Linked DNA regions of Aliamphritea hakodatensis. The protein of the gene in region 3 binds, or shares a complex with, the protein of the main gene of each other region. Links are inferred from orthologs where the notes say so. Each region holds a gene or a part of one and is shown on either strand. Other genes may lie near its edges.

Region 1 (4,124 bases), 1.0 Mb from region 3 along the record:
AACCAGTTTGTCCTTGGTCTGAGAAGAGAACTTCGGATCTGGCACTTTAACCGAGATAATGGCCGTCAGACCTTCACGGCAGTCATCACCAGTGGTGCTGGTTTTGCCGGTTTTGTTCAGCTTTTCGCTTTCAATGTAGGTGTTCAGACCACGGGTCAGCGCAGTACGGAAACCCGATAAGTGAGTACCGCCATCACGCTGTGGAATGTTGTTGGTAAAGCAGTGAATGCTTTCCTGGAAACTGTCATTCCACTGCATGGCCACTTCCACACCCACACCGTTTTCATGGGTGGTGTTAAAGTGGAACATTTTGTTGATCGGAGACTTGTTGTTATTCAGGAATTCAACGAAGGATCCCAGACCGCCTTCATAGGCAAACAGTTCTTCATCACCGGAACGCTCGTCTATCAGACGAATAGCCACGCCGGAGTTCAGGAACGACAGCTCACGTAAACGCTTGGCCAGCAGGTCAAATTTGAATTCGATGTTCTTGAAGGTGTCTTCAGATGGCCAGAAACGGCACAGCGTACCTGATGTGTCTGTCTGGCCAACAACCTTCAGCGGCTCGTCAGGCTCACCGTGACGGTAAGTTTGTTCATGCACGTCACCGTTACGGCGGATGGTCAGCTTCAGCTTGGAAGACAGGGCGTTTACAACGGATACACCTACACCGTGCAGGCCACCGGATACCTTATAAGAGTTGTCATCAAACTTACCACCGGCGTGCAGCACGGTCATGATAACTTCAGCGGCAGAAACACCTTCTTCTTCGTGGATATCTGTCGGAATACCCCGGCCGTTATCCGATACACTGACGCTCTCATCAGCATGGATAATGACCTTGATTTCACTGCAGTAGCCGGCCAGTGCTTCATCGATGGAGTTATCCACGATTTCAAACACCATGTGGTGCAGGCCGCTACCGTCATCGGTATCGCCGATATACATACCCGGGCGCTTGCGAACCGCATCAAGGCCCTTTAAGACCTTAATACTGGAAGAATCGTAATCCTGATTTTCGCCGCTCATAAACTCTCCTGATGCTGGGTGACTAATTCACCCTGGTGTATCTCATGGAAACTCACCTGAGTCTCCTGAGACCAAAACTCGCTCAATGTTGTTTTATCCACACAGGTGATAAAACACTGATTACTGGTTTTTTCTAAGTAGCTGCAAAACAACCGGCTGTGCTGCTCGTCCAGTTCGGACGGTAAATCATCAATCAGATAAACACAGGCCCGGCTGTTGAGCTTATAAAATAATGCACCCTGTGCCAGCTTTAATGCGCTGACAACAATCTTCTTCTGGCCCCGGGAAAGCCGTTCTGCAGCATTATGTCCGTCGGCCTTAACCCTCAGGTCAGCCCGCTGCGGCCCGGCACTGGTAAAACCCTGTTTCCGGTCCCGCACTAAATTATCGGCCAGCACGGCATCCAGACCGCGTTTCTGATCCCAGCCGCAGCTGAATCCCAACTCTATTTCGAGGTTTGGCAGCAGGCCTGCAAGTACCTGATCGAACTCAGGTTTGAGCAGCGCCAGATAGTCTTCCCTCAGGTGGTTCAGCTGCTCAGAATAGGTGACTAACTCACGGTCCCATATCTGGCGCATTGAAGGATCGATTTTACCATATTTCAGCAAAGAATTACGCTGTTTTAAGACTCTTTTAAAGCCTCGCCACAGACGAATAAACAGCGGATCCGTATGAAACACGCCCCAATCGATAAATGCCCGCCGGATTGCCGGGCTGCCTTCCAGAATCTGGAAGGTTTCAGAGTTAATGACCTGAATCGGTAACAGCTCAGCGAGGGTGGTTAAATCAATGTCTGCACCGGCATAACGCATGCGGCTGGCGCCTTCCAGGCTGCGCTCCACGCCTAATGGTTGAGATGTTCCCGTTGCCATCGCATCCACTTCAGCAAACACCAGACACTGATCCGTACCACTGCGGATCAGATGACGCAGCTTGTTGGTCCGGAATGAACGGGTCAGGCCCAGTATATGAATGGCTTCCAGCAGGCTACTTTTACCGCTGCCATTGGCACCGTGGATAATGTTGATATGTGCAGAAGGGGTGAAGCTGATGTCAGCGAGGTTGCGTACCTGCTGCACCCTGAGAGTAGTTAAGGGCATAGACGCGAAGGGCAGGTGATCTCAGACATTAAAGGGAGGACTCACGCCCGCCGTCACAAAACGGTGCCGGCGGGCGTGAGGAATTACATACGCATTGGCATAACAACGAACAGGGAACCGCCGTCGTCCAGACCTTCAACCAGCGCACTGCTGTTAGAGTCAGACAACGTAAAGCGAACCACTTCAGAGTTCACAATCGACAGTACATCCAGCAGGTAGTTAACGTTAAAGCCGATTTCCAGGCTGTCACCATCGTAATCCACTGCAACGGTTTCTTCCGCTTCTTCCTGTTCCGGGTTATTCGCCATGACCTGCAGGTAACCACTGGTCAGGGACAGGCGTACACCGCGGTATTTCTCATTCGACAGGATCGCGATACGGCTGAATACCTGACGCAGTTCCTGCCGGGTGCCCAGCATGAACTTGTCGCCACCCTGAGGAATAACGCGCTGATAATCCGGGAACTTGCCGTCAACCAGCTTGGAAGTGAAGGTAAAATCACCGGCATGGGCACGGATGTGATTAGCCCCCACAACCAGGCGTACTTCTTCGTCACCGCCCTGTAACAGACGGGCCAGTTCCAGAATACCTTTACGGGGTACGATGAACTGATGCGGTGAGGTGCTGTTGGTTTCAACGTCAGTCACACTGGTGGCCAGACGGTGGCCATCGGTGGATACCGCACGCAGGGTATTATCGTTCACTTCCAGCAGCATACCGTTCAGGTAGTAACGGACGTCCTGCTGCGCCATGGAGAAGCCGGTCTGATCGATCAGATGGCGTACCTGGCTCTGGGATACCGTCAGCTCGAATGCTTCGGGGCTGTCTTCCACATTCGGGAATTCAGCAGCAGGCAGGGTAGACAGTGTAAAGCGGCTGCGGCCAGCCTTGATCACCATCTTCTGACCGGTCAGCGTCAGCTCGATAATGGCGCTGTCCGGCAGTGACTTACAGATGTCCATCAGCTTACGGGCCGGCACGGTAATAGACCCTGCTTCAGCCGGCTCTTCCAGCTCAACCCGGCCAACCAGTTCCACTTCCAGGTCTGTACCTGTCATCGACAACTGGTTGCCTTCGGCGACCAACAGAATGTTTGAAAGCACTGGCAACGTCTGGCGACGCTCAACGACACCGGCAACCAGCTGCAATGGCTTGATCAGCGCTTCTCTAGAAATAACAAACTTCATGTTTTCCTACCCTTCATTAATCAGAGACCTTGCACGTTGTAGTGAGCAAAGGTCGCAATCTGCAAACTACGCCGTTAAGTGACGTAACAGGTTCTGATAATCCTCTCTTATATCCGTATCGCTCTCGCGCAATTCTGCCACCTTGCGGCAACCATGCAAAATGGTTGTATGATCACGTCCACCGAAAGCATCACCAATCTCAGGCAGGCTGTGATTGGTCAGTTCCTTGGACAGACTCATTGCCACCTGGCGGGGCCTTGCAACTGAGCGGCTGCGACGTTTGGACAGCAGGTCAGACACCTTAATCTTATAGTACTCGGCAACCACGCGTTGGATGTTATCTATACTAACCTGTTTGTCTTGCAATGCCAGCAAGTCTTTCAGGGATTCTTTAATAAACGGCGTGGTAATGGCGTTGCCGGTGAAGTGCGCGTTGGCGATGACCCGCTTCAGGGCACCCTCCAGCTCACGCACATTGGAACGAATCTTTTGAGCCAGGAAGAATGCGGCATCATCCGGCAGACGGACCTGCGCTTCTTCGGCTTTCTTCATCAGAATGGCCACCCGGGTTTCCAGTTCCGGCGGCTCAATCGCAACGGTTAATCCCCAGCCGAAGCGGGACTTCAGCCGTTCTTCAACGCCGTTGATCTCTTTCGGATACCGGTCGCTGGTCAGGATCATTTGCTGACCACCCTCTAACAGGGCATTGAAGGTATGGAAAAACTCTTCCTGGGAACGCTCTTTGCCGGCGAAGAACTGAATATCATCGATCAGCAGGGCATCCACCGAGCGGTAATACCGTTTAAAG
Region 2 (4,220 bases), 380 kb from region 3 along the record:
TGACTGAAGCGCTTATAATAATGCACGCCGTCCGGGTCCCGATCGGGGATACTGGCCAGCAAGACCTGTAACTCATCTTCCACCCAGCTTGTCATGTTCCGGGCATCCAGTGCGTCTTTCTGTTTCAGGTACAGTGCCGGCAGATACGCCACATCCAGCGTGGCGTAATGCTCCTGCGCAGCGGTCAGCGGCCGCTGCAGCCAGTCGGAACGGGTTTCCCCCTTGCCGATCGCCACGCTCAGCGCATGCTCAACGATTCGCTGATACCCCATTGAAAAGCCCCAGCCCAGAAAACCGGCTGCAACCTGAGTATCAAACACCGGCGAAGGCATCTCCCCCAGCATGTAGAGAAATAATTCTAAATCTTCATTGCAGGCATGCAGAACCTTCAGCACCGACTCAGCACGGAACACCTCTACCAGTGGCGCGTAATTTTCAAGCGTCAGAGGGTCCAGCAGATAGCAGTGACGGTCATCCGCCACCTGAATCAGCCCCGGCAGGGGATAAAAAGTATCGACCCGGATAAACTCGGTATCCAGAGCAATGAGTGGCAGTGTCAGCCAGTGCCGGCAGCATTCTGCCAGCGCGTCATCGGTGCGCACCCAGACCGGTGTTTTGGCAGCCTCTTCAAGCGCTAAATAATCGTAAGATGCTGCACTTTCAGCATTCATAAACAGTTCCTGCAAAAGGCATTTCAGAGAAGTGAACGGCGACCGGCCAGCGCATGCGCCAGCGTGCCACCATCAACAAATTCAAGCTCGCCGCCCACCGGCACCCCGTGAGCAATACGGGTGACTTTTATCCCCATATCTTTAACCTGCTCGGCGATATAGTGAGCGGTTGCTTCGCCTTCAACCGTCGGATTGGTTGCCAGTATAATTTCTTCAATGCCGGCACCGTCAATCTGCTGAAGCAACACATCAAGCCCCAGATCCTGAGGGCCGATTCCGTCAATCGGGGACAAATGCCCCATCAGCACAAAATACTGACCGTTAAAACCGCCGGTCTGCTCGACAGCCAGCACATCCACCGGCGTTTCCAGAATACACAGCTTCGAACGGTCACGGCTACTGTCGTCGCAGATATCGCACAGCTCGTGCTCAGATAATGTCCGGCACCGGCTACAGCGGCCCACGTTTTCAATGGCCAGCTGTAAGGTTTCAGACAGTTTAATACCACCTTCCCGGTCACGCTCCAGCATATGAAACGCCATACGCTGAGCGGTTTTCGGTCCGACGCCGGGCAAGCAGCGAAATGCCTCAACCAGCGACTGAATCAAGGGACTGAATGACATAAACGCCCCTTAGAACGGCATATTGAAGCCTGGCGGCATACCCATACCACCGGTTACTTTGGCCATACGCTCCTGGCTGGCAGACTCGACTTTGCGCACCGCATCATTTACTGCCGCGGCAATCAGGTCTTCCAGAATTTCTTTATCTTCTGTCATCAGGCTGTCGTCAATATCAACGCGCTTTACATCATGACGGCCATTCATGACGATCTTCACCATACCGGCACCTGACTCACCGTTGACTTCCGCTTTGGCGACTTCTTCCTGGGCTTTTTGCAGTTCTTCCTGCATTTTCTGGGCCTGCTTCATCAGGTTGCCCATTCCACCTTTCATCATAATAAACCTCGATATTTATATATCTGTCGCCAGCAACACAGGTGCCGGCTAAGCAAAACTGTAATGTCTGAATTAATGCAGCGTTACCGGAGCATCAATAGGCTCAACGGAGGAAATATCAATCCGCCCGCCAAAACGCTCAATAATAGCCTGCACCGTTGCATCGGTTTCAATCGCGGTCACGGCCTGAGCCAGTCGCTCTGACTTTTTGCGCGAACGATACAGGCTCGGCGTCTCCCGGCTAAAGATTCCCAGTTCGAATTCTACCTGAAGTGGTTGCTGAAAATAATCGCTCAGCGCTGCAGAAATGCGGTCAGTGTGAACCTCATTGAGAATATTTCTCTGTTCATCAGCATAGTGGAATCTGAACACTCCATCACTGACAGCCTCAAGTGAGGTATTGGCGGCAATCATGTACGTCATCCCTGCCAGCCCCAACGCATCCACCAGCAGCACCCACTGAGATACATCCAGCTCAGCCAGTTGCCGGGAGATTTCTTCCGCCACAGGCTCAGCAATATAACCGTCCGCGACATTCGTCGGCGCTGTCATCACTGCCGGTGCCGGGTGTTCAGCCACAGCCGTATCCTGAGCCATCGCTGCCGATGGCTGCTTCACCTCTTCAGGCTTTTTTGACGGTTCAGACGCCTCCTGCGGTGCACCTGAAAAATACGACTCATCATAAGCCGGCGGCTCTTCCCACGGCGGTACATCATGTTCCGGAACTTGAGCAGCAACCGGCTCGCGGGCAACCGGAGCACTTTCGGCAACCGGCTGCGGAGCTGGCTCAGCAACTGCCGGCGCGGCGGCCTGTACAGACGGCTGTATAGGTGCAGCAGGCGCCTGTGCAACCGGCTGAGACAGCCCGGCTGATACTTCAGATTGTGCGGCGACGACCGAAACTTCAGAAGGTGCTGCAACGGGCGCTGCCGGAGGAGGCGTCACGGGTTCAGATGCCTGTTCCGTCGCCGGTGCAGGTACATTTTCAGGCGCAGGCGCAACCGCCTGAGCGGCCGGTGGCGGGCTGCTCTGAGCATCTTCCGACGGTTCAGCCCCGCCGTCAGAAACAGCCGACACTGATTGCGGCTTATCACCGCTTCGCGGCGGTGCAGATGCCGGACGGAACGCCAGCATCCGTAACATGACCATTTCCAACCCTTCACGGGCATCCGGCACATAGGGCAAATCTTTACGGCCCAGCAAAGCGACCTGATAATATAACTGCACGTCTTCAGCAGATAGCTGGCGTGCCAGTTCAAGCACCTGATCGCGGTCTCCCATACCATTATCAACGGCATCCGGCATCACCTGCCCCAGAGCTATCCGGTGCAACAGACTGATCAGATCTCCCAAAACCGTATTGTAATCCGGGGAAAACTGCGCCAGATCACTGACCGTCGCCAGCATATCTTTGGCGTTTTGCGCCACCAGGCTGTCAAGCAAACGGTACACCAGGCGCTGATCAATAGTGCCCAGCATAGAACGGGCATCTGCTTCATTAATCTCACCGGCACCAAATGCAATCGCCTGATCCGTCAGACTCATGGCGTCCCGCATGGAGCCATCAGCTGAGCGGGCCAGCAACCACAGCGCCGGCTCTTCAAATTTAATGGATTCCTGAGTCAGTACATGCCGAAGGTGATCAACGATCCGCTCGGGAATCATGTTCTTCAGATTGAACTGCAAACAGCGGGACAGAATCGTCACCGGCAACTTCTGTGGGTCAGTCGTTGCTAAAAGAAACTTAACGTGGGGAGGCGGTTCTTCCAGCGTCTTCAGCAGCGCATTGAAAGAATGGGTCGACAACATGTGCACCTCATCGATGAGGTAAACTTTGTAGCGACCGTGGGTCGGCGCGTACTGAACGTTTTCCAGCAGCTCACGGGTATCTTCAACCTTGGTACGTGACGCCGCATCCACCTCAATCAGGTCAACAAAACGGCCTTCGCTGATTTCCTGACAGGGTGCGCATTTACCACAGGGAGAAGAAGAAACACCATTGGCACAGTTCAGTGACTTGGCAAATAACCGCGCTATCGAGGTTTTGCCCACCCCGCGAGTGCCTGTAAACAGGTAGGCATGATGCAGACGATCATCGTCGAGAGCGTTCACCAGTGCCTTAAGCACGTGCTCCTGACCAACCATCTCCTGAAATGTTGCGGGGCGCCATTTTCGCGCCAGGACCTGATAACTCATGATGTGATGATTCTTATCCGGTAAGCCCAGAAACAGGCTTAAATTAAGCAGTACAAATAAATAAGCTCACATGCTAACGATAACCGCCCGACAGTGCCAGCTTAAGCCCGGGAATAATCAGCAAAAACTTTCATCAGACAGATCCCCTCTCCATTCACCTGATGCCTGAAAACCATTACTGAGGCTTATCAGACACTTTCCACAGGCTCAGTCAGCTTTTCACGGCACTCAGTGCCACTCAGCACAGCCACCTCGGCCCGGTCGCGACCATTTTGCTTCGCCATATAGAGGGCTTCGTCTGCCAGCCTGATCGCATCGTCCATTGATGCGGCATGTTGTGGGTATACCGCAATGCCAACAGAGGTTGTCACCGTACCCAGTGACAGCTGATTGA
Region 3 (5,318 bases):
GGCTGCTGTGTGCCTCCATCGCCGGTGCCGAAAGGTAATAACTGCAGTTAGACTGTATGGTCTCAAACGGTGCGATTAATTGGCCGTTCTGCAGTTCAGTGCCGACCAGCGCTTTGCGTGCCATGGCGATTCCAAGCCCTGCAGTCGCCGCCGCAATGGCCATATCTGAACGGTTAAAGAAATGGCCAGTGTTACTGGCAATGTGCTGACGTTCGGTACGGTCCAGCCAGTAGCGCCATTCGTCATCCCTCTGTGCATTCCGCCACGGTTTATCGTCATGTAGCAGGGTAACCTGCTCCCAGAAATCATTCGCGGTGATATTAAACGCCTGCAGGTAAGCGGGGCTGGCCACCGGGAAGATATGTTCATCCATCAGCCGTTCAGTGTCTGGTCCGGCATTTTCACTGTCCAGGGAATAGTCGATGAGCAGATCAAAGCCGGTGTGTTTATCAGGATCGACCAGCGAGGTTTCAGCAAAGGCGGAAACCTTGATCTGTGGATATTCCAGACTGAAATGCCTGAGTTTGGGGATCAGCCATTTAAAGACCAGTGACGGGGTGGAATACAGCCGCAGTTCGGAATGTTCAGATTGCTGCAATTCGTGAATGGCTCCACTGATCCGGCTGACTGCCTGATCAGTGACCTGTTGCAGCATTGCACCGGCAGACGTTAGCCGGATACCGTCCGGCTGACGGGTAAACAGTTGTAACCCCAACTGGGTTTCCAGCTTGCGGATTTGCTGACTGACGGCTCCGGTGGTGATGTGCAGTTCCCGGGCGGCGGCGGTAAAACTCAGATGGCGGGCACAGGCGGAAAAGTACACCAGGGTGGTAAATATCCGGGGATGTAAGTCTGTCATAGATTGCCTGTAGTTTTTCTAAAGGGGTATTTAAAAGGTATCGTTTGTTTATAGCGCGCTTTGTATTCAGGATACAGCCTGTTGATGAGTATTACTAAAGCCATTCACCTGAATGGGAATACGGGAGAGAGATTGTGTCATCACTGAATCTGACCGCTGAACAGCAGGATCACTTACGTGCAGCTACACCACAGTTATGGTTAAACCCGCAGTATCTGCAGGATCGGGCGATTCTGGCAGCGCCTGAGGTTGATGCACTTTATGAGGCAGAAGCTAGGCTACAGCGCTTTGCCCCCTTGCTGGCAATCCTGTTTCCTGAGTTACAGGCCAGTGGCGGTCTGATCGAGTCAGGCCTGACGGATACACAGCCGTTTGGCACTGAATTTACAAAGGGCTGCGAAGGCCGGTTATTCCTGAAAGCGGATCATCAGTTGCCGGTGGCCGGTTCGATTAAAGCCCGGGGCGGCATTCATGAAGTACTGTGCTTCGCGGAAGCGCTGGCCCGGCAGGAAGGGTTGCTGGATGCTGAAGGGGATTACAGGGCCCTGAACAATGCCGCTGCTAAGGAGGTCTTTTCCCGCTACAGGGTTTCAGTGGGCAGTACCGGCAATCTGGGGCTGAGCATTGGCATCATGAGTGCGGCGCTGGGTTTCAAAGCCGAAGTGCATATGTCTGCGGATGCCAAAGACTGGAAGAAGCAGCGCCTGACTGACCGGGGCGTGAAAGTGATTGAGCATCAGGCGGATTACGGTGCCGCAGTGGCCGCCGGCCGTGCCGCTGCTGAAGCCGACCCTTACGGATACTTTGTTGATGATGAACGTTCGCCTCATCTGTTTATGGGTTATGCCGTCGCCGCGCTGCGGCTGGAATCCCAGTTACAGGCCGCCGGGGTCAGGGTGGATGCTGAGCACCCTCTGTTTGTATATTTGCCAGCGGGAGTTGGCGGTGCGCCGGGTGGTATAGCTTTTGGCCTGAAGATGCTGTTTGGCCGCTATGTGCACTGTTTTTTTGCTGAGCCGGTACAGGCGCCCTGCATGTTACTGGGTATGGCTGGAAATGCAGGTGATGCGCCTGTCAGCGTGAGCGAATTTGGGCTGAGCATTGATACCGAGGCCGACGGACTGGCGGTAGGGACCGCTTCCCAGTGGGTGTGTGACGCGACCCGTAATCTGATTTCCGGAGTGTATACGGCACCGGACGCGTCTTTATACCGGCAGCTTTACCGGCTAAAGCAGTTCGCGGATACCGAGGTAGAGCCGTCTGCCGCGATTGGTTGCCTGGGACCGGAAGTGCTGACAGGGGAGGCTGGCAGGGCGTATCTGCAGGCGCATAAGTTGGAAGGGCTGATGAAAAATGCCACCCATATCGCCTGGCTGACCGGGGGGAGTTTTGTACCTGAGCAAGAGTACGGGCGTTATCTGGATAAAGCCCGGGTGATTGCCGGCGTATAGCAGATCAGTGGATCTCAGCCAGCCCCAGCTCGATGCCGCTGAGGCGCAGCACAATGCTGTTAAGGGTTAACCAGGCATCACCCGGTGCGCCCTTGATTTGCTGGTCAACCGTCATGCACTGGCTGAGCATCTGCTGCAGTGCCTGCGGAGCAATGCGGCGGGCAGCAGCCTGCAGCTGGCCTTTGCGCTTACCCCAGATACGTTCTTTCTGGCAGATAGCCTCGTATTGCTGGCCCTGAGCCAGGCCCTGCTGAACGGTCAGCAGGGTGCGCACTTCACGGCTGATGGCCCACAGGGCGACCGGCGCTTCGGTGCCTTCCTGACGCAGTACCTGAATGATCTTGTTACAGCGGGCGGTCTGTTGCAGCAGGGCGGCGTCTACCAGACCATAGATATCGTAGCGGGAGCTGTCGGACACGCTGTCGATCACCTGATCGGCGTCCAGTGTTTGTCCGGGGTAGAGCAGGTTAAGCTTATCCAGTTCCTGCTTAGCTGCCAGCAAGTTGCCTTCCACCCGCTCGCACAGCAGCTGGACGGCATCCCGGTCGAGGGTCAGGCCAATCTGCTTTGCCCGGTTATTCAGCCAGCCGGGTAACTGCTGCGCTTCTACCGGCCAGATCTGAACGATCATGCCGGTTTTGTCGATGGCTTTAAACCAGGCGCTTTTCTGCGCCGCACCGTCGAGCTTATCAGCGATGATCAGCAGGACGTTGTCCGGTGCCGGGTTGGCGAGATATTCACGGAGAATTTCACTGGCTTGCTTATTGGGCTTGCTGCCCCCTAAGCGCAGTTCGATAATTTTCTTTTCAGCGAAAAGTGACAGGGCGTTGGCGCATTCCAGCAGGTAGGTCCATTTGAAATTAGCTTCGGCGTGCAGGGTTTCCCGTTCCGAGAAACCCTGATCAACCAGATACTGACGCAGGAGGTCACAACTTTCTTCAATCAGCAGTGGTTCGTCACCGGTCACCAGATAAACCGGTAGCGGTGCGCCCTTAAGCTGGCTGGCAAGTTGTTCCGGCTTGGCCTTCATGGCGAATTACTGCGCTGGTTTGATGGCGCTGTAAATCCGAACGATCTGGTCAGCCAGACGTTCAGACATTTCAGTGCGCAGCTGGGATTCTTCTGCGTCACTGGCGGTTTGCGCGTTCGCATCGTAATCGTAAGTACGGTCAAGGCGCAGGGTTTGCGGCGCCACCACGATTTCGTTATTCCGGTCGAGAATTTCGAAGGTGATGGTGGTGCGCAGTTCATACTCATCAACACTGTTGCTGGAGCTGATGGTTGAAGTTCTGCGTTCCTGACGTTCTTCCAGCAGGTTAATCCGGTAGTTGGCTTCAATATTGCCCACCAGTTTCACGTCGTTCGCCTTCAGGTTACGTTCCAGCGGACGAAACACCGAATAGTTTTCCCTGCCGGTTTTATTGATAACCGCCAGCTTAAGGCTTTCATCAAGGCTGATGATGCCCTTCAGCTGAAAACCACAGGCACTCAGAAAGAGTGCCATAACGGTGATCGCAAAAAACCTGTGCAGCGAAAATGTCCGTGGGCTCTGGTGGGTCATGCTTAATTCCTTTTGGGCCGGTTTAACCAACGACAATGTTGACCAGTTTGTTAGGTACAACGATCTGCTTACGGATTGTCTTATCTGCCATGTGCTTCTGAACAGAGTCATCTGCCAGTGCCGTGTGCAGGACAATGCTTTCATCCGCGTCAGCCGGAACCTGAATTTTGGCACGTACCTTACCGTTCACCTGAACAACCATCTGGATGCTGCTGCGAACCATGGCCGATTCGTCGAATTCAGGCCATGGAGAGTCCAGCAGATTTTCGGCATAACCCAGCTTGTTCCACAGCTCATGGGTAATGTGCGGCGTGATCGGCGACAGCAGTTTAACCGCTGCAGACAGCGCTTCATGGCTGACCGCACGGCCCTGATCGCTGGCATCAACAAACTTGCTGATGGCGTTGCACAGTTCCATAACCGCGGCAATGGCGGTATTGAAGGTCTGACGACGCTCAATATCATCACCGACTTTCTTAATGGTTTCATGGGTTTTCAGACGCAGGGCTTTCTGCGCATCATTCAGTGCTTCAGGGTCCAGGGCAACCGCTTCACCCGGCATTTGCAGGTGGTCGAAGACCAGTTTCCACAGGCGGCGCATGAAGCGGTGTGCACCTTCCACACCTGAATCAGACCATTCCAGCGACTGTTCCGGCGGTGCTGCAAACATCATGAACAGGCGGACGGTATCGGCACCGTACTTATCGATCATCATTTGCGGATCGATACCGTTGTTCTTGGACTTGGACATCTTACCCATGCCTGCGGATTCAACCGGCAGGCCGTCTTCTGTGTGGATCGCCTGAGTAATGCGGCCTTTCTCGTCACGTTCGACAGTCACATCCTGCGGGGAGATCCAGTCTTTGGCACCTTTTTCGTCTTCACGGAAGTAGGTCTCAGCCAGAACCATGCCCTGACACAGCAGGCGCTCGAACGGCTCGTCGGAGTTGACCAGGCCTTCATCACGCATCAGCTTGTGGAAGAAACGTGAGTACAGCAGGTGCAGAATGGCGTGTTCGATACCGCCAATGTACTGGTTAACCGGCAGCCAGTAGTTGGCCTGTTCCGGGTTCAGCATGGTGTCGGCGTTACGGCAGGCGTAACGGGCGTAGTACCAGGACGATTCCATAAAGGTATCGAAAGTATCCGTTTCACGTTCAGCATCGCCGCCACATTTAGGGCAGGTTGTCTGAATGAAGCTGTCCATCTTCTTGATCGGCGAGCCGACACCGTCGAACTCAACGTCAGTTGGCAGTACAACCGGTAACTGATCTTCCGGAACCGGTACAGGACCACAGCTGTTGCAGTTGATGATTGGGATCGGTGTACCCCAGTAGCGCTGACGGGAAACACCCCAGTCGCGCAGACGGTAGTTGATCGTAACCTTGCCCTTGCCTTTGGATTGCAGCTCAGATGAGATCGCTTTGAATGCCATGTCAAAGTCCAG

Evidence for each region.
Region 1: the proteins of holA (region 3) and dnaN are in contact, whole or in part, in a cryo-EM structure (PDB 8GIZ), measured with the Escherichia coli proteins. The link is inferred for Aliamphritea hakodatensis from one-to-one orthologs.
Region 2: the proteins of holA (region 3) and dnaX are in contact, whole or in part, in a cryo-EM structure (PDB 8GIZ), measured with the Escherichia coli proteins. The link is inferred for Aliamphritea hakodatensis from one-to-one orthologs.

What each region holds. Positions count from the first base shown.
Region 1 is NZ_AP025281.1:1,176-5,299, reverse strand. The notes cover bases 1,265-4,124. They hold dnaN (DNA polymerase III subunit beta), read right to left. Parts: upstream 3,317-4,124; coding sequence 2,213-3,316; downstream 1,265-2,212. Other genes in these bases: dnaA (chromosomal replication initiator protein DnaA), read right to left, coding at 3,383-4,124; recF (DNA replication/repair protein RecF), read right to left, coding at 1,265-2,129. In the rest of the region: gyrB (DNA topoisomerase (ATP-hydrolyzing) subunit B), read right to left, coding at 1-1,029; more of recF, read right to left, coding at 1,026-1,264. UniProt on the Escherichia coli protein: Confers DNA tethering and processivity to DNA polymerases and other proteins. Acts as a clamp, forming a ring around DNA (a reaction catalyzed by the clamp-loading complex) which diffuses in an ATP-independent manner freely and bidirectionally along dsDNA.
Region 2 is NZ_AP025281.1:1,422,241-1,426,460, reverse strand. The notes cover bases 1,265-4,220. They hold dnaX (DNA polymerase III subunit gamma/tau), read right to left. Parts: upstream 3,827-4,220; coding sequence 1,703-3,826; downstream 1,265-1,702. Other genes in these bases: PCI15_RS06480 (sensor domain-containing diguanylate cyclase), read right to left, coding at 4,015-4,220; PCI15_RS06490 (YbaB/EbfC family nucleoid-associated protein), read right to left, coding at 1,304-1,630; recR (recombination mediator RecR), read right to left, coding at 1,265-1,294. Also shown: rnd (ribonuclease D), read right to left, coding at 1-671; more of recR, read right to left, coding at 695-1,264. UniProt on the Escherichia coli protein: Part of the beta sliding clamp loading complex, which hydrolyzes ATP to load the beta clamp onto primed DNA to form the DNA replication pre-initiation complex.
Region 3 is NZ_AP025281.1:1,038,797-1,044,114, forward strand. Bases 1,328-4,115 are described here. They hold holA (DNA polymerase III subunit delta), read right to left. Parts: upstream 3,341-4,115; coding sequence 2,315-3,340; downstream 1,328-2,314. Other genes in these bases: dsdA (D-serine ammonia-lyase), read left to right, coding at 1,328-2,310; PCI15_RS04720 (LPS-assembly lipoprotein LptE), read right to left, coding at 3,347-3,871; leuS (leucine--tRNA ligase), read right to left, coding at 3,894-4,115. In the rest of the region: PCI15_RS04705 (LysR family transcriptional regulator), read right to left, coding at 1-859; more of dsdA, read left to right, coding at 994-1,327; more of leuS, read right to left, coding at 4,116-5,318. UniProt on the Escherichia coli protein: Part of the beta sliding clamp loading complex, which hydrolyzes ATP to load the beta clamp onto primed DNA to form the DNA replication pre-initiation complex.